Regions from separate parts of the Pseudochelatococcus lubricantis genome, predicted to be linked through region 2. Evidence: riboswitches for the same ligand, from Rfam matches in the RefSeq annotation. Region 2 holds a riboswitch; each other region holds the start of a gene.
The links. A riboswitch is a leader RNA that binds a small molecule or an ion and turns the genes downstream of it on or off. The one in region 2 is predicted to bind thiamine pyrophosphate.
Positions count from the first base shown of each region.

Region 1: linked by a shared signal. The riboswitch ahead of thiO (glycine oxidase ThiO) and the one ahead of ACFFJ7_RS05705 (ABC transporter permease) in region 2 are both predicted to bind thiamine pyrophosphate.
Region 3: linked by a shared signal. The riboswitch ahead of ACFFJ7_RS15810 (NUDIX hydrolase) and the one ahead of ACFFJ7_RS05705 (ABC transporter permease) in region 2 are both predicted to bind thiamine pyrophosphate.

Region 1 covers NZ_JBHLXC010000002.1:1,094,126-1,100,090, reverse strand. Annotated here, with positions in the region: gene ACFFJ7_RS07775 (thiamine phosphate synthase) at 1-269, opposite strand, end outside; gene ACFFJ7_RS07770 (thiazole synthase) at 266-1,051, opposite strand; gene thiS (sulfur carrier protein ThiS) at 1,056-1,268, opposite strand; gene thiO (glycine oxidase ThiO) at 1,298-2,434, opposite strand; TPP riboswitch at 2,424-2,522, opposite strand; gene scpB (SMC-Scp complex subunit ScpB) at 2,593-3,228, opposite strand; gene ACFFJ7_RS07750 (segregation and condensation protein A) at 3,225-4,034, opposite strand; gene nagZ (beta-N-acetylhexosaminidase) at 4,173-5,255, opposite strand; gene ACFFJ7_RS07740 (SPOR domain-containing protein) at 5,390-5,965, opposite strand, start outside.
Region 2 covers NZ_JBHLXC010000002.1:612,061-618,025, forward strand. Annotated here, with positions in the region: gene ACFFJ7_RS05670 (cytochrome c oxidase assembly protein) at 1-198, shown strand, start outside; gene ACFFJ7_RS05675 (cytochrome c oxidase subunit 3) at 240-1,094, shown strand; gene ACFFJ7_RS05680 (SURF1 family protein) at 1,110-1,955, shown strand; tRNA gene ACFFJ7_RS05685 (tRNA-Thr) at 2,093-2,168, shown strand; gene ACFFJ7_RS05690 (DUF2239 family protein) at 2,310-2,939, opposite strand; gene ACFFJ7_RS05695 (GIY-YIG nuclease family protein) at 3,078-3,413, shown strand; gene ACFFJ7_RS05700 (GNAT family N-acetyltransferase) at 3,559-4,059, opposite strand; TPP riboswitch at 4,348-4,450, shown strand; gene ACFFJ7_RS05705 (ABC transporter permease) at 4,626-5,375, shown strand; gene ACFFJ7_RS05710 (ABC transporter substrate-binding protein) at 5,452-5,965, shown strand, end outside.
Region 3 covers NZ_JBHLXC010000012.1:46,578-52,542, forward strand. Annotated here, with positions in the region: gene ACFFJ7_RS15795 (ATP-binding cassette domain-containing protein) at 1-1,566, opposite strand, end outside; gene hlyD (secretion protein HlyD) at 1,563-2,561, opposite strand; gene ACFFJ7_RS15805 (TetR/AcrR family transcriptional regulator) at 2,680-3,384, shown strand; TPP riboswitch at 3,433-3,564, shown strand; gene ACFFJ7_RS15810 (NUDIX hydrolase) at 3,596-4,078, shown strand; gene ACFFJ7_RS15815 (TenA family protein) at 4,101-4,745, shown strand; gene tenA (thiaminase II) at 4,759-5,442, shown strand; gene ACFFJ7_RS15825 (DUF3299 domain-containing protein) at 5,448-5,954, opposite strand.

The sequences.
Region 1 (5,965 bases), 480 kb from region 2:
AGATGGACGCCATCGACCCCCGCCCGCAACGCAATCTCCGCCGCGCCGTGAACGGTGACGCGCCCCCCGACGGCGGCGGCGCGCCGCTTGAGGTCGCGTGCGAGTTCCACCTGCGCGTCGGCGTCCAGATCCTTCTCGCGCAGGCTGATCCAGCGGCAGCCACCCGCGAAGGCCGTGTCCGCCAGCGGCCCCAGCCCGCCCGCGCCGCCCGCAAGCTGACGCCTGTCGGTGACGATGAGGACGGACGGCGCTGGAAGCCGCCGGTTCACGATTCGATCAGGCCGAGCTGCGGGCTCGATGCCTCCGCGTTGCGGCGCCGGGGAATCCGCCCGGCGAGATGCGCCAGCCTGCCGCCGGCCACCGCGTGCCGCATCGCCATGGCCATGCGCACGGGATCGTTGGCCTTGGACACCGCCGTGTTCAGCAGCACCGCCGAGCAGCCGAGTTCCATGGCGAGCGCGGCGTCGGAGGCCGTGCCGATGCCGGCGTCCAGCACCACCGGCACGGCGCTCCGCGCGCAGATCATCTCGATCATGTGCGGGTTGGAGATGCCGAGGCCCGATCCGATCGGCGAGCCGAGCGGCATCACGGCGGCCGCGCCCGCGTCCGCCAGCTTCCTGCAGGCGATGGGGTCGTCCGTGCAATAGGGCAGCACCACGAAGCCCTTGTCGACGAGTTCGGCGGTGGCGCGCAGCAGTTCCTCGACGTCCGGATACAGCAGTTCGCGGTCGCCGATTACCTCCACCTTCACCCAGTTGGTGCCAAGCGCCTCGCGCGCGAGTTCCGCCGTCAGCACGGCATCGCGCGCAGTCTGGCAACCCGCCGTGTTGGGCAGGAAATGCACCGCGCCGGCGAGCACGTCGACGAGGCTCTCGGCCGCACCTGTCAGGTCGATGCGGCGGATGGAGGCCGTGGTCATCTCGGTGCCGCTTGCCTTCACCGCGTCCAGCATCGCCTTCTGGTTGGGATAGCCCGCCGTGCCGAGGAACAGGCGCGATGTGAACGTGCGCCCGGCGATAACCAGCGGGTCGTCGTGAATGTCCGTTGCCATGATATCAGCCGCCCTGCCTTGCCTGCACGATCTCGATGCGGTCGTCGGCGTGCAGCGCCGTCAGCATCCACCTGTCGCGCGGCAGCACCGCGCCGTTCAGCGCCACCGCCACGCCGCGCGTGTCGAGGCCGATGTCGTGCCGGGCGAGAAGCGCCGCCAGCGTCGCGTCGCCGACCTGCTCGCTTCTGCCGTTTACACGCACCTGAATTTCACTCATTTTCCCGATCCCGGTTCGATCTTTTCAGCTTATGCCGCATGGGCATGAAAACGTTCCAGCGCGAAGGGCGCCGCCAGCGGATCGTGCTCGCCGTCCAGAATGAAGCGCGAGACGATGTCGGCCGTCACCGGCGTGAGCAGGATGCCGTTGCGGTGATGGCCCGTGGCGTAGACGAGGCCCGCGACCGGCCCTGGCCCCAGGATGGGCGCGTCGTCGCGGCTGCCGGGCCGGAAGCCCGCCCACGTCTCGATCAGCGGCAGTTCCTCGATGCCGGGCAGCGCGCGCCAGGCGTTCTGCAGCAGCGAGAGGATGCCGCCCGCCGTCAGCCTGTCGTCGAAGCCACGCTCCTCCGCCGTCGCGCCGACGATGAGCCGCCCGTCGATACGGGGCACGAGGTAGACGCCGGATGCCCAGACCACGTGGCGAATCAGCGGGTTACCTGCATCCATGCCAACCGCCAGCATCTGCCCCTTGATGGGCCGCACGGGCGGGCGAATGTCCGGCGTGAGTCCGCCGATACTGCGCGACCATGCGCCCGCCGCGAGCACGACGGTGGATGCCGCGTGGCGCTCGCCGCCGACTTCGACACCCGCCGCGCGGCCGTTTTCGATGACGATGCGCTCCACCGCCGCATCCTCGCGCAGGTCCACGCCGGCGCCGATTGCCGCGGCACGCAGGGCAGCGGCGAGTTTGCGGTTGTCGACCTGATGGTCCTCCGGGCTCCAGACCGCGCCGCTGGTGCTCGCCAGCAGCGGCTCTCGCGCGCGCACCTCGCCAGCCGGCAGCCATTCAACGGGCAGGCCGGCCTTTTCCTGCAGCGCGAAGTGGTGGCGAAGCCGCGCTTGCTCGTCGGCATTGAGCGCCACATGCAGCGTGCCCTCGCCGCGAAGACCGACCGACAGGCCGGTCGCGGTTTCGAGTTCGGCGGCGAAGCCCGGCCACAGGCGCTGGCTCTCGCGGTTGAGGGGCAGAAGCCAATCCTCGCCCGGCTCAAGCTCGGTGCAGGCGGCGAGCATGCCCGCCGCCGCATGGCTCGCGCCGCTGCCGGCCTTGCCCTTGTCGAAAACGGTGACGTGCGCCCCACGGCCGGCCAGTCGCCACGCGACCGACAGCCCGATGACACCGGCACCGACAATAATAATGGAGTCAGACGACTGCGTAACCAACGGCGCCTCCCTACGCTGGAATGACCCAGACAGGTTCGATGGGTATTATCTCAGCCGCGCCCGATGCGCGGCACCCCAGTGCCTATGGTTGGAACATCGTATCTTTTGCCGACTTTGGCAAGTGGAATCGCGCAAGAAGCAGGGTGCGGCGAGGAGCCTCAGGTCGCCGCGCCGTCCTCAAGCGCATCCTCGTCGTCGCGCAGCGCGTCATCGTCGCTGGGCGACGGCACCGAGAAGCTGCGCGGCAGGCGCCCGTCGAGGAAGCCCGCGCCCCTGAGGTCCTCAAGGCCGGGCAGTTCGTCGATGGAGGCAAGGCCGAAGTGGGAGAGAAATTCCGGCGTGGTGCCGTAGGTCACGGGGCGCCCGGGCGTGCGGCGGCGGCCGCGCAGCCTGATCCAGCCCGTTTCCATCAAGGTGTCGAGCGTGCCGCGCGAGGTGGCGACGCCACGGATTTCCTCGATCTCCGCCCGTGTCACAGGCTGGTGATAGGCAATGATCGCCAGCACCTCAAGCGCCGCGCGGGAAAGCCGGCGTGGCTCTTCCACCTCCCGCACCAGCGAAGGCGCTAGATCGGGCGCAGTGCGGAACGCCCACTTGCCCGCCACCCGCGCGAGAGTGACGCCGCGCCCTGCGTAGTCGGCTTCAAGCCGCGCGAGGATGCGCGCGAGATCGGCATCGCCGGGGATGCGCGCGGCAAGCTCCTCCTCCGCCACGGGTTCGCGCGAGGCGAACAGGATCGCCTCGACCACGCGCAGCGCGCGCGCTTCGGCAGCGCTGTTGCCGTGGTCCGTCATGCCACCTCCCGCACCGTGTCCGGGTCCCCGCTGTGTGGCGCGCCGGCACGCCGGCGCAGCATGAGGGGGGCAAACGGCGCGTCCTGCCGGATGTCGACGTGGCCCTCGCGCACCATCTCCAGCATCGCCGAGAGGGCGGACGCGCGCACCGTGGCGCGCATGGCGGGCGTCGCCATGTAGCTTTCGAGCCATGGGTCGAGCATCGTCCATTCGATCGCCCCGCCGACGAGGCGCTGCAAGGCCTCGCGCGCCTCCGCCAGCGACCACACCGTCCGCTTCTGCAAGGTGACGCGGGCGTTGACCATCCGCTGCCGGTTGTCCGTATAGGCCCGCAGCAGTTCGAACAGGGAAACGTTCCACTTCGCGCGCGGGACGATCGCCATTTCCTCCGGCGCGCCGCGCGCCAGCACATCGCGCCCGAGGCGCGGCCGTCCGGCGAGCTGTTGCGCAGCGCGGCGGATCGCCTCCAGCCGCCGCAGACGCAGCGCCAGCACGGTGGCCAGATCCTCCGCCACCGGCTCCTCCGCCGGCGCGGGCGCGGGCAGAAGCAGGCGGGATTTCAGGAAGGCGAGCCACGCCGCCATCACCAGATAGTCGGCGGCGAGTTCAAGGCGCAACTGGCGGGCGGCCTCGATGAAGGCGAGATACTGCTCCACCAGCGCCAGAATGGATATCTGCGTGAGGTCGACCTTCTGGCGGCGCGCGAGTTCGAGCAGCAGGTCGAGCGGCCCCTCGAAGCCGTCGACATCGACGATCAGCGCGGGCTCCGCCTCGCGCTGCTGCGGCGCGTCGAAATCGTCCGACATGGTATCCGCGCGGGATGCCCCGTCCGCCACTCTTGCCAGTTCCCTTTATCGCAGCAGTTCAGCCATGGCGGCCGGATGCCGCTCCGTCCATCTTGCTTGCACGTGATCTGTCCGAAAAGTGGCAGCCACTCTTCCGGATCATGCGTCGGAGCGCGCGCGCCCTTCCGTCGGATCGCCCTGCGCCGGCGCAACCGCGCTGACGAGAGGATTGGTGCTGGCGGGCCGATTTGCAAGTGCGGCGGCGACCGCGGCCTCGAACCGCAGGCGCTCATCCACAGGATCGAAGGCTTCCGGCGGATGCTCCAGCAGACCGAGCGCCCGCGCGGCGCGGACGGCGGCCTCCCCGGCGAGGTCGGGCGCGGCGGCGGCGAGTTCCCGCATCTCCGGCAGGACGCCGTTGCAATGCAGCGCGATGTCACAACCGGCAGCGAGCGCGGCAACTGCCCGTTCGCCGATGGTTCCCGAGAGCGCGTTCATCGACAGGTCGTCCGTCAGCAACAGGCCGCCGAAGCCGATGTGGCCGCGCACGATACGCTCGATCACGATGGGCGACACGGTCGCCGGCCGGTCCGGGTCGACGGCGGCATAGACGACATGCGCCGTCATGGCGAGCGGCGCGTCGGCGAGCGCGCGGAACGGCACGAAGTCGTGCGCGGCAAGCTCCGCCTCGCTCGCTTCCACGACGGGCAGCGCCCTGTGGCTGTCGGCGTTGCCCCGCCCGTGTCCGGGAATATGCTTGACGACCGGCAGCACGCCGCCGGCGAGATATCCCGCCATCGCCGCACGACCCAGCGCTGCGACGCGCTGCGGTTCCGTGGCATAGGCGCGGTCGCCGATCACGTCGTTCGCGCCCGCGACGGGCACGTCGAGCACGGGCGCGCAATTGGCGGTGATGCCGACGGCACGCAGATCCGCCGCGATCAGGCGCGCGCCGAGACGAGCGAACTCGCTCTCCATCAGGCCATAGACCGCGCCCGGCGGATAGGACGGCCAGTGCGGCGCGCCGAGGCGCTGGACACGTCCGCCTTCCTGATCGACGAAAACCGGCGCCTCAGGTCGGCCGACGCTCTCGCGCAGCGCCGCCGTCAGCGCCCGCACCTGATCGGGAGAGACCACATTGCGCCTGAAAAGGATGAACCCCCAGGGATCGGCGCTGCGGAAAAGCGCGCGTTCCTCATCCGTCAGCGTGGGGCCAGCACAGCCCAGAACCAGCGCTTTCATGCAACCAAACCCGTATCCATCGCCAGCGTATCGCCGCTATCTGCTGCCCGGCCTCTGGCCGGACATGCGGAAGCGTCCGCCGGTCCGTCAGACCGGCAAACGCCCCGCGTTTTCCTCATCGCGGCCTTCACGCCTCAGTTGCGCGCCACGAAGCACTGACCGCCCGAGGCCTGGATGCGTACGCACAGCGCCGTCGCGGCATCGCGCGTGGGGAAGGAACCGACCCGCAGGCGGTAGATGGTGCGTCCGCCAGCCTGCGCGCGCACGATATTGGGCGAGTAGCCGGAGAGTTCCCCGTGGCGACGCTGCAGGGAGGCGAACAGGTTGCGCGCCTCGCCCTCGCTGCCGGGGGCCGCGAGTTGCACCGTGAAGTTGCCGCCGGCCGCCGTGGGCGAGACGGGCTGCGGCGCGGCAGGCGCCGGCGCGGCCGCGACCTGCTGGTTGGGGCGGCCGGCCTGCGGGCTGATCTGCAGCGGCGCGATCTGCATGGGCGCGCGCGTCGCCGGACGGTTGACGCCGGCCGGACGCGGAACGGGCGCCGCCGCAGGCGTTGCAGCGGCGGGCTCCGCGACGGCAGGCGCGGTCACGGCGGGCGTTGCCGGCGACGAGGTTTCCGGCGTTGCCGTGGCGAGCTGCTCGATGGTGGGCGCGGCGGGCGCCGGCGCCGTGGGTGTTGCCCGCCCGTTCGACGGCAGGATGCTGCCGTCGGG
Region 2 (5,965 bases):
GAGGAACAGACGCTGGGGCCGGGCGAGACGATCATCGCCCCGGTGGTATTCTTTATTGATGCCGATCTCGACAACGAGCGTGACCTGAAGGGGCTCGACTCGATCACGCTTTCCTACACCATGTTCCCGGTTAAGGACGGCAAACCCCTGTCATCGTCGGCATCCATCAACGATTCTGCAGGGCGGAAAAGGCTGTGATGCCGCGAGGCGCCAGCGACGAATTCGGAGACCGGAAAATCATGGCTCAGGCTCACGCGAAACATCACGATTACCATCTCGTCGACCCGAGCCCCTGGCCGGTCATCGGTTCTTTCAGCGCGTTCATCCTCGCGGTGGGCGGCATCATGACCATGAAGAGCCTGGCGCTCGGCGGGCTGCACATCGGCCCCTACGTGTTCGGCGCGGGCATCATCGGCGTGCTGTATACGATGGCCGCGTGGTGGACAGACGTGATCACCGAAGCGCAGCGTGGCGACCATACCCGCGTGGTGCAGATCCATCACCGCTACGGCATGATCCTGTTCATCCTCTCCGAGGTGATGTTCTTCGTGGCGTGGTTCTGGGCCTTCTTCGATGCCAGCCTGTTCCCGGGCGAGGCCATCCAGTTCCAGCGCGCGGAGGTGACCGGCGGGCACTGGCCGCCGCAGGGCATCGAGACGCTCGATCCCTGGCACCTGCCGCTGTTCAACACCCTCATCCTGCTCACTTCCGGCACCACGGTGACGTGGGCGCACCACGCGCTGCTGGAGGACGACCGCGAGGGACTGAAGCAGGCACTGTGGCTGACGGTCGCGCTCGCGGTGCTGTTCACGTTCGTGCAGGCCTATGAGTACGGCCACGCGACGTTCGGCTTTTCCGGCAACATCTACGGCGCGACGTTCTTCATGGCGACGGGCTTCCACGGCGCGCACGTAATCATCGGCACGATTTTCCTCGCGGTCTGCCTGCTGCGGGTCTATCTCGGACATTTCACGCGGACGCAGCATCTCGGTTTCGAGTTTGCGGCGTGGTACTGGCACTTCGTCGACGTGGTGTGGCTGTTCCTGTTCGTGGCGATCTACGTGTGGGGTTCCGGCGGCAGCGGCGGCCACTGAGACCGTCGGCCGACCATGGACGAGCGGCGGACGGAGAAACGGCAACCATCCGCCGCCGGCAGCGCGGCTTCGGACGGGCCGGCGTGGCGGGCCCTGCTGGCGCCTGGCATCTTCACGCTCGCCGGCGTGATCATCCTCGTCGTGCTCGGTGTCTGGCAGCTTCAGAGGCTGGCGTGGAAAGAGGCGCTGATCGCCCGCATCGAGGCGCGCACGCATGCCGCGCCCGTTCCCGCGCCGGCGGAGGCCGAATGGGCGGCGTGGCAGCGCGACGAGGCGGAGTACCGCCCAATCACCGCGACGGGCGGGTATCTTTACGACCTGCAGGTCTATGTCCACGGCAATGCGCAGCTCGACAGACGCGGCGGCGGCAGCGCGCTGATGGGCTATTTCGTGCTGACACCGCTGAAGCAGGCCGACGGCAGCATCATCATCGTCAACCGCGGTTTCATACCGGTGGAGCTGAAGCAGGACGCGGCGGCATTCCGCCAGTGGTCCGACGGCGACCGCCGTGACGGCGCGGTCACAGTGACAGGTCTGCTGCGCGCGCCACAGGAGCGCGGCTGGTTCGTGCCGGCGGACGTGCCGGAGGCAGGTGAGTGGTTCACGCGCGATCCGCAGGCCATCGCCCGCGCCACGGGGATGACGCGCGTGGCGCCTTTCCTGATCGACGCCGTCGAGGCAACCGGCGAGGGCACTGCGGCCTGGCCACGCGGCGGGCTGACGGTGGTCAGCTTTCCGAACAACCATCTCGACTATGCCTTCACGTGGTTCGGGCTCGCCGTGACGCTTGCGGCCGTCTTCACGCTCTACGCGCGCCGGTATCTCGCCGACAAGGAGCGCCGGCCGCCACGGGAAGGGTGACTCGCGTGGAATGCAGCCAGTCAGGTGTGGAAAACGATATTTCCCGCTTGACCCGCAGCACAGGAAAGGTAAAAGCACAACATACATAGCGATGACGGATGCGCCGTAGGCGTACTGTGCCGTTATCGGAATGGTTGGCCGCTTTAGCTCAGTTGGTAGAGCACATCATTCGTAATGATGGGGTCAGGTGTTCGAGTCACCTAAGCGGCACCAAAACTCCCGAAAAAATTCCGATAGATAGCCATCGCGCTCGTTGTAACGCCGGTAGGGCCCTTCAGGGGATGAAGGTTGCCCCGCTTCAGGTAGACGAGATGCAACACGGTGTTGGGCGACGAATCGCCGAAGCGACGCCAGCTACGGGCGCGCTTCGAAGGCGAGGCGAATGAGATGGGTTGCGATATCTCCCGGCCACTCAGCGACACAATGCTCCAGCATCTTGCGATCATCTGCGAAAAGGGCACGAGCAGCCTCATCGTAATTTGGCAAGTCGCCGGCGATCCCTAACATGAATTGGTAGGCAGCCTCCTGCGCAATTCGTCGTTGCCGGGAACCGCCATTTCGTTTGGCTTCATCAACGAGCCGCCGGAGAACGGCGGAGGCGCCGCCCGGTTGCGCCGCCAGCCAATCCCACTGTCGCGGCAGCAAGGTCACCTCACGGGCCACGACGCCTAATTTTGGCCGCCCCCGCCCTCGTGGTTCCGAAGCGTCTGCCTTTGGCAACTCTGATGGTTCGCTCGATCGAGCCGCAGAATGCTCGGCAGATTGCTGCGCGGAACGCGATAGCCTTTCAATGATCTCGGCCTTGGAGCCGCGCAGATCAAGATCAATTACACGTCCCGTCAAATCGTCGAACACCAGAACTGCGCGCGTGGCGTCGGTTTCGATCGTCGCTTTTACAGCGAGGGCGACCTCGATCAACGGCCCGGACAACAGCAGCCGATAACCGTCGAATGCGGTGCAGGGTTTCGAGAGATAGTCAGGCACTGGTCAACTCCATATGATCACGGGCATTAAATACCCGGATAAAATTCTTGCGTCAATATAACCCGGATAATATTATCGCTGCCGGTGCGCTTCTCGGCGAGGCCGTTTGCGGAATCGGGAATTGATCGGGGTATTAAGATGAACAGCGAAAAGAGGAAGGCGGCAGTTGCCGCCTACAAGGAGCGCAAGGTGGTGGGTGGTGTTTATGCCATTCGCTCTGCCGTCTCTGGTGATATCTGGATCGGCCAATGGCCCGATATAGAAACCATCCAGACACGCATATGGTTCGCACTTCGGCAAGGTACTCATCCAAGACCGGATTTGCTGGCCGCGTGGCGTCAATACGGCGAAGCTCATTTCAGTTTCGAGGTCATTGAAAAAATCGAAACCGATGAGTCTCCTTATATACGCGACAAGAACCTGAAGGAGCGAGCGCTCCACTGGCGAACGAAGCTGAACGCCAAAGTTATGTGAGCCCGGCAAGTCTTTCGCGCCAATCCCGGGCGGTCACCGCGCGGTTATTGGCATGGCCTTCATCAGAGTTCAGGCCTAATAGCCGGGTGTGCGATGAAATGCGGGCGCCGGAGCCACGCTGTCAAATGTGCGGCCCTGGCTGCTGTCAACCTTGTTGATCCAGACCGAATGCGGCGTGATGGATCACTTCGCCGCTCGGTTCAGTGGCATCGAACGGCAAGGCCTGAACTACCTCTGGCGGGCAGCCATCTATCCGCAACCCCGGAAACGCCCTGAAGCCGAAACGACCATAATATCCGGGGTCGCCTACCAAGGTCGCGCCCGGGCAGGTCGCCCTCAATCGAAGGATCGCCTCGGCCATCAGGGCGCTGCCGATCCCCTGCCGGTGCCTCGACGGCAAGACCGCAAGGGGGCCGATCAGGCCCCAGCCGTCCTGCGATCCAATCCGCGCCTTCGAGGCGGCGAGATAGCCGACCACCTCACCACCGTCTTCGGCCACGAGCGACAGGGTAAGGGCATCCTCTGCCCGCAGCCTGTCAACGATGGTCGCCTCGGTTCCGGTGGATTGCGGCAGCATCCGCATGGCCTCGGTCACAACCGCACGGATCGCCGGGATGTCACTGGCGATTTCGTTTCGGATCAGCATGTTATGTTCCTTGATTGTCAAGTTGCGCGTGTACGGCAATGCGTCCGCGTTTATGGGCTGCCGAATTTTGAGCGAATTCTGATCGGAACGCGCTCCAGGCACAAGCGGGACATCGTGCTGTCCTGCTCCCCGTCTCGGGCATTCACGATATCAAGCCCTTGGCCGCGCGGTCAGCGGTCACGCAAGCGGCGCCACTTTCCCCAAAATTGTCATGATCGCTCAGGTGGTTGGTGCCAACGCTTTCGTGCGGGCGGGGCTTGACTTCCTTCATGCCCTGACCCAATGCTCTGCTTATCCGAGGGGTGCACCGAACGGTGCTGAGATGGCGGCGAGCCGGACCCTTGAACCTGATCCGGTTCGTACCGGCGTAGGAACGGAAAGCCCCGCTCTGCACAAGCGGCGGCCCATATCCTTTTCCTGGCATTGGACAATCCGGATCGTCACTGGCGCGGCAAGGCTCTGGCCGGTTCGCGCCGCGCGGCTGATGCGGAGTCGAATGTCGTGGTTTTTCTGTCTTTTCGCCCCTTCGCCGACCCCGGCCACCCGCGCGCGAGGCGTTGAACGGCATGGCGCGGACCGGCGCGGCGTTGCGCACCCTGATCGCGCTGATTCTCGTCTGGCAGGGCGCGGTCTGGGTGTTCCAGCCTCCCCGTTACATCCTGCCGTCCGTGGCCGACGTCGCTGCCGTGTTCGGCGCACAAGCGGGTTATCTTGCCCGTCACAGCCTGACGACGGTGACGGAAATCGCGCTCGGCTTCGTTTTCGGCACGAGCTTCGGCGTGCTGGCGGCGTTCTTTGTCGCCGCGGTGCCAAGACTCGGGCGGCTTGTATGGCCGATGCTGCTCGTGCTGCAGGCCCTGCCGGTTTTCGTCATCGCCCCCCTGCTGGTCGTCTGGTTCGGTTTCGGCATGCTGTCGAAAGTGGTTATGACGACGATCATCATCTTCTTCCCCGTCGCCTCGGCCTTTGCCGATGGCCTGCGCCGCGTCGATCGCGACATTCTCGATGCAACGGCGCTCACTGGCGCCAGCCATTGGCGGACGCTGGTCGATATCCGCGTGCCGCTCGCCCTGCCGGCGCTGATGACGGGCCTGCGCGTTGCGGCGCCGCTTGCCCCGCTCGGCGCGGTCGTCGGCGAATGGGTGGGAGCCTCGGCCGGCCTCGGTTTCGTGATGGGGCAGGCGAATGCCCGTATGCAGACGGCGACAGCCTTCGCTGCGATGGCGATCATCGCGGCGCTCAGTCTCGCGCTGCGTGCGCTTGTCGACGAGGTGGCCCGCCGCGTCGCGCCGTGGGCGCATGAGCAGGAGCCGTGACGCTCTGGTCCCTGAAGCCCGGGCGCCAGCTGTTGGAGCGCCCCGTCGACCCGTTTTCGCATCAAAGGAGGAACCGATGAGAAAAATCCCCCTGCTCGCCATCGCGCTCGGCGCTCTGGCGCTGGCCGTGAGTACCCCCACCCGTGCGGCGGACAAGCTGACAGTCCTGCTCGAATGGTTCGTCAATCCGGACCACGCGCCCCTCGTTGTCGCTGACCGTCTGGGGCTGTTCGAAAAGGCCGGGCTCGATGTCGAACTCGTTGCTCCCTCCGATCCGTCGTCCGTGCCGCGTCTCGTGGCCGCTGGCCAGGCCGACGTCGGCGTTCATTACCAGCCGTCGCTCTATCTCGACCATGCGGCCGGCCTGCCCATCGTCCGCTTCGCGACGCTCGTGGAAACGCCCCTGAACGGTATAACCGTCCTTGCCGATGGCCCGGTCAGGACGCTGGCCGATCTCAAGGGCAGGAAAATCGGCTATTCGGTGTCGGGCTTCGAGACAGCGCTTCTCGGCAGGATGCTCTCCAGCGCCGGCGTTGTCATGGATGATGTCGAACTGGTCAACGTCAACTTCGCGCTTACCCCGGCGCTCA
Region 3 (5,965 bases), on a different contig from region 2:
CGTCGTCACCATCACGGTGACGCCCTTGTCGACGAGCGCGTTGATATGCATCCAGAATTCGCGCCGCGTCACAGGGTCGACGCCCGACGTCGGCTCGTCGAGAAAGAGCAGCGGCGGTTCGTGCATCAGCGCGCAGGCCAGCGCGAGCCGCTGCTTGAAACCGAGCGGCAGTTCCCCTGCGTTGGTGCGCCGGTAGCGCACCAGATCGAAGCTCTCCATCATCTGGGAGACCTTCTTCTCCCGCGCTTGCCCTTTCAGGCCATAGATGCCGGAGAAGAACAGCAGGTTCTGCTCGACGCCGAGGTTGCCGTAGAGCGAGAATTTCTGCGCCATGTAGCCGAGTTTCTGGCGCGCCTCGCCAGCGCTGCGCTTCAGGTCGATGCCCATCACCTGCGCCTCGCCGGAAGTCGGCGTCAGCAGGCCGCACATCATGCGGAAGGTGGTGGACTTGCCCGCGCCGTTCGGTCCCAGCAGGCCGAAAATCTCGCCGCGCCTGACGTCGAAGGTGACATGGTCGGTCGCCGTGAAATCGCCGAACTTGCGCGTCAGCTCCCTGGCACGGATCACCGCCTCCGCATCGACGCCTTCGGGCAGTTTCACATCCGGCATGGTGCCGGCGAGAACGGAACGGCCGTCCGGCCCGCCGCCCACAAGGTCGATGAAAGCATCCTCCAGACGTGGTTCGACCGGGACGGCCTTCGCGCCCGCCTCGCTCGCCATCAGGCCGGCATCCGGCATTGCGGTGCCTTCCTTCAGCACGAGGCGGACGCTCTCACCCTGGATCACGCCGTCGACCACGCCCGCGCTGCCGAGCGCCTTGCGCAGGAAATGGCGGCGGTTGCCGGACAGGTTCCGGACCTGCACGCAGCGCCCCCGCATCCGTCCGATCTGTTCGGCCGGCGTGCCGGCGAAGATCAGCCTGCCCTCGTTCATCAGGCAGAGTTCGTCGCAACGCTCGGCCTCGTCGAGATATGCCGTGGCCCAGACGACCGCCATGCCGCCCTTGGCGAGGCTCGTCACCATGCCCCAGAGATCCCGGCGCGAGATCGGATCGACGCCCACGCCCGGCTCGTCAAGGAGCAAAAGCTCCGGCGTGCCGATCAGCGTGCAGGCCAGGCCGAGCTTCTGCTTCATGCCGCCCGAGAGCTTGCCGGCGAGGCGCTCCGTGAACCGGCGAAGGTCGGTGAAATCGAGCAGCCGCTCGAACTGCACCTTGCGCGCCTCGCCGCCCACGCCGCGCAAATCGGCGTAAAGCACGAGGTTTTCCATCACGGTCAGGTCCTCGTAGAGCCCGAATTTCTGCGGCATGTAGCCGACCTTGAGATGCAGGATCCCCGCGTCGGCGACCGGATTGAGCCCGAGAACCGCCACCGATCCGGCGGAGGGTTTCAGCAGGCCGGCCATGATGCGCATCAGCGTCGTCTTGCCCGCGCCGTCGGGGCCCGCAAGCCCGGTGATGATGCCGGAACGGATGGCGATATCAACCTCCGCAAGGGCGAATTCGCCTTTGCCCTGTTCCGGGTAGCGATGGCCCAGACCCCGGAGCAGGACGGCCGGCTCGCTCATGGTTTCGGCTGCGCCTCGTCCGCGAGGCGCACCGTCACCGGCATGCCCTGCCGCAGCCGGTCGTCGGCGTTGTCGACGACGATGCGCAGCCGGTAGACCAGCGCGGTGCGCAGATCCTGCGTCTCCACCTGCTTCGGCGTGAACTCCGCCCGCGGCGAGACGAAGCCGACCGTGCCGGCGTAGGGCTCGCCGGGACGGGCATCCGTATAGACGAGCACCTTCGTACCCGGCGCAACGCGGCCGAGATCGGGCTCCCGTGCGTAGGCACGCACGCGCACCGGGCGATCCAGCGAGAGCGTGACGACCGTCGTGCCGGCGGCAACCATGGTACCGGGCTCGACGGCGCGCGTCAGGACGGTTCCAGCGCTCGGCGACGCCAGTGTCGCGTCGTGCAGCTGCAGGTCCGCCGCATCGCGCTGCGCCTGCGCCGCCTGCCGCTGCGCCGCCGCCTGCGCCAGTTCCTCCGGGCGGGCGCCGTTGCGTGCGGCGAGGTAGGCCTGCTGCGCGGCTTCAAGCCCGGCATTGGCCTGATCGCGCGCCGCGCGCGCGTTGTCGAGCGCCTGCCGGGAGCTTATGTTCGTCGTCTGCAATGTCCGCTGGCGCTCGAACGTCGTCTGCGCGTTGGCCGCAGCGGCGCGAAGGCCTTCCGCCTGCGCCCCGAGCCTCGCGATGTCCTCGGCGCGCGTACCCGCCTTCAGAAGCGCCTCGTTCGCCTGCGCGGCGGCGAGCGCACCATCCGCCTGCGCCAGCGCCTGCCGGAGCGGCTCGGGGTCAATCCGCGCGACGACCTGCCCGGCGACGACACGGTCGCCCTCGTCCACCTCCACACGGTCGACGCGCCCGGCGACCCGGAACGACAGGTTGACCTCGCGGATGTCGACGTTGCCGCCGAGCGTCAGCACCTGCCCCCGGGGTTGCCGGCTATCCCAGTAATACGCCCCGCCGCCGGCCAGAGCGGCGGCGATAAGCAGGATGATGAGGGTTCCGTGCTTCATGTCGAAGGATTCCCGATACCTGTGAACACGATAATGACCTGCCAGTCATTTTTCAATGATAAAATGACTGGCAGGTCATTTTGTTTCATGCCACTATCCGCCTGTGACGGAACAGCTCATGACAGACCAGCAACGCCCCGACGCTCCGGAAACATCCGCACCGGCGGAACCCGAAGCGGTGAAACCCGCATCCGACCGTATGCGCCTTAAAAAGCAGGTGAAGCGCGCCGCCATCCTGCGGGCGGCCGTGGACGAGTTCACCGAGAGAGGTTTCGCGAACGCGCGGCTTTCTTCGGTGGCCGAGCGGGCCGGCGTCGCCAAGGGCACGCTCTACCTGTATTTCAGGAGCAAGGAAGACCTCTTCGCAGGCGTCGTGCACGAGACGCTGCTGCCGCCGGAAGGAGACCGGGACGGAAAGAGCGGAACAGACGCCTCCCCAGTCGAAGCCTTCCGTGCCTTCATGCTCGGGGCCGTGGCGGATTTGCAGAATTCCGGCAGGGCGGGCGTCGCGCTCGTCGCCCTGACAGAAGGACATCACTTCCCGCAACTTGTGGATATCTACATCCAGGCGGTTCTGGAGCCGATCCTGCAGCGCATCTCGAAGCTGATGGAGGACGGAAGCACACCCCGGCTGGACGCTATCCGCCGCTTTCCCCAGCTCCTCGTTGCCCCCGTTGTCACCGGTCTGCTGTGGAACAGGTTCATGACCAAGCACCCGCCGGTCGATCTCGTCGAGATCGTCGACGCGCAGCTGTCGCTGGTCCTCGGAGACGCGGAACGGCGCGAGGACGAGCCGGACGAAGCCACCGGAACGGAACGTTAACCGACAGCGCAAATATCGCTGCCCGCGCCCCGGCTTTGTGTTATGAAGGCCGCTACCGAGGGGTGCCCCGACAAGGGGCTGAGATACTGCTGGCCCGGAATCCGTCGATAACGCGCAGCGCAGTGACCCTTTGAACCTGATCCGGGTCATGCCGGCGAAGGGACGGGTCTGTTAGCCTCACTCCTTCGCCGGCCTCCCATGCGAGGCCGCCATGAATACAGCAGAAAACACGGAAAACCCCGCCCCTTCTCCGGACGGCCGGGCACGCGGTCCCGTCGCGGCGGTCATCGCCGTCGTGTTTCACGAGGGTCGGGTGCTGCTTGTGCGGCGGGCGAATCCTCCCGACGCCGGCCTGTGGGGATTCCCGGGCGGGAAAATCGAAGCAGGCGAAGCGATCGCGGACGCAGCCGTACGCGAGCTGCTGGAAGAAACCGGCGTCCGTGGAGAGGCGCGGCGCGTGCTGACCGCCCTCGACGCCTTCGACCGCGCGGCCGATGGCCGGCTTCGCCGTCACTTCATCCTGATCGCCGTCCTTTGCCGCTGGATAGCGGGTGAGCCCGTCGCGGCGGATGACGCGCTGGAAGCGCGGTGGTTCACTCCCGATGAACTCGACGACGCCAGCCTGCCGCTGAGCCGCGACGTGGCCGACGTCGCGCGGCGAGCCGCGGGCATTGCCGAAGACAGTTTGCCATGATCGCCAGAAAAGGAACAACACGATGAGCGACGACACCTTCACCGAAATCCTGCGCCGCGCCAACGAAGCCACATGGTCGCAGGCCGTGCAGCACCGCTTCGTCCGGGAGCTGTTCGACGGCGCCGTTCCCGATGGCGTGATGGCGCGCTATCTGATCCAGGATCACCGTTTTCTCGACAGCTTCCTGACGCTTCTGGGCGCAGCGATCGCCACCGCGGACAGCTTCGAGGCGCGGTTGCGCTTCGGCCGCTTCGCCGGCATGGTCTCCGGCGAGGAGAACACCTATTTTCTGCGCGCCTTCGAGGCGTTGGGCGTGAGCGAGGCGCGCCGCGCGGAAGAGCCGGACACGGCGCCAACTGCCGGCTTCAAGGCCCTGATGCGGGAGGCGGCAGGCACGCGCGACTATGCTGCGGTGCTCGCCGTGCTCGTTGTGGCGGAATGGCTCTATCTCGACTGGGCCTCCCGCGCGCCGCAGCCGCTGCCGGACAACTTCGTCCACGCCGAATGGGTGACCCTGCACGACAATCCGTTCTTCCGCGATTTCGTGGCTTTCCTGCGCGGGGAACTCGACCGCGTTGGACCGCAGGCGAGCGACACGGCGCACGATTTCTTCCGCCGCGCGGTCGCGCTCGAACTGGCGTTCTTCGACGCCGCCCATGACGTTTGAGGAGCACACTGACATGACTGTTTTCGAGCGCCTGAAGGAAGCCGCCCGCGAAGACTGGACACGCTATGTCGACCACGCCTTCATCCGCAGGATGGAAGCGGGAACCCTGCCGGAGGCGGTGTTCCGCGCCTATCTCGTGCAGGATTACCTGTTCCTGATCCAGTTCGCGCGCGCCTATGCGCTGGCGGTCTACAAGAGCCGGTCGCTGGAGGACATGCGCACGGCGCAGACCACGCTCAACGTGATCATGGACGAGATGAAGCTGCACGTGCGCCTGTGCGAACGCTGGAACCTGTCGCCCGCCGCGCTCGAAGCCGCGCCCGAGCATCAGGCAACTGTTGCCTACACGCGCTATGTGCTCGATTGCGGCCTTTCGGGCGACCTGCTCGACCTGCATGTCTCGCTCGCCCCCTGCGTGATCGGCTATGCAGAAATCGGCAAGCGGCTCGCCCCGGCGGTGGACGCTGCCGCCGACCATCCCTACCGGGAGTGGATCGGCGAATATGCTGGCGCGTGTTTTCAGGAAGCGGCCGGCGCTGCCATCGCCCACATCGACCGCCTGGCGGAACGCGCACTGACGGCGCGGCGCTTCGACGAACTCGTAGGCATCTTCGCCAAGGCATCACGCCTGGAGGCGGATTTCTGGCAGATGGCGTTCGACATCGCTGAGGAACGGCGCAACGATCCCGCCGGATAGCGCTCTCAGGGCTTGTAGGCTTCGATGCGCTCGGCCGTCAGGGTATAGCCGATCTCCGCCAGCTCGGTTGCCGTCGCGGCGGTGGCGAGCGCGCCCGTCACCCGCACGGGCTCGAACAGGTCGCTGATCTCATAGGGGCGCGCGGTGGTGACCAGCACGAGCTGGTTCGCGGGCGGCGGCGGCACGTGAATGCAGGCGCCGACATACGGCACAAGGATGAACGTCACGACGCCCGTGCCCGAATGTTCGAGCGGCACCACGAAACCCGGAATGCGCACCGTCTTGCCGTTCCACTCAGTCCGCACTCCCGACGAGACCGGCTGCTGGCGGGCGAGAGGCGCCGCGTCGTGCTGGATCACGCCGCTGAGCGCGGGCGGACGGGACGGCACGCCCGCAGGAAGCAGATCGTCCCACGTCAGTTCGACAACTTCCTTCGCGCGGGCCGGCTCCGCGAGGAGCAGGCACGCGGCCAGCCCGCCGCCGAAGCCGCGCCGGGAGAGACTGTTGCTCATGTTTGCGCACC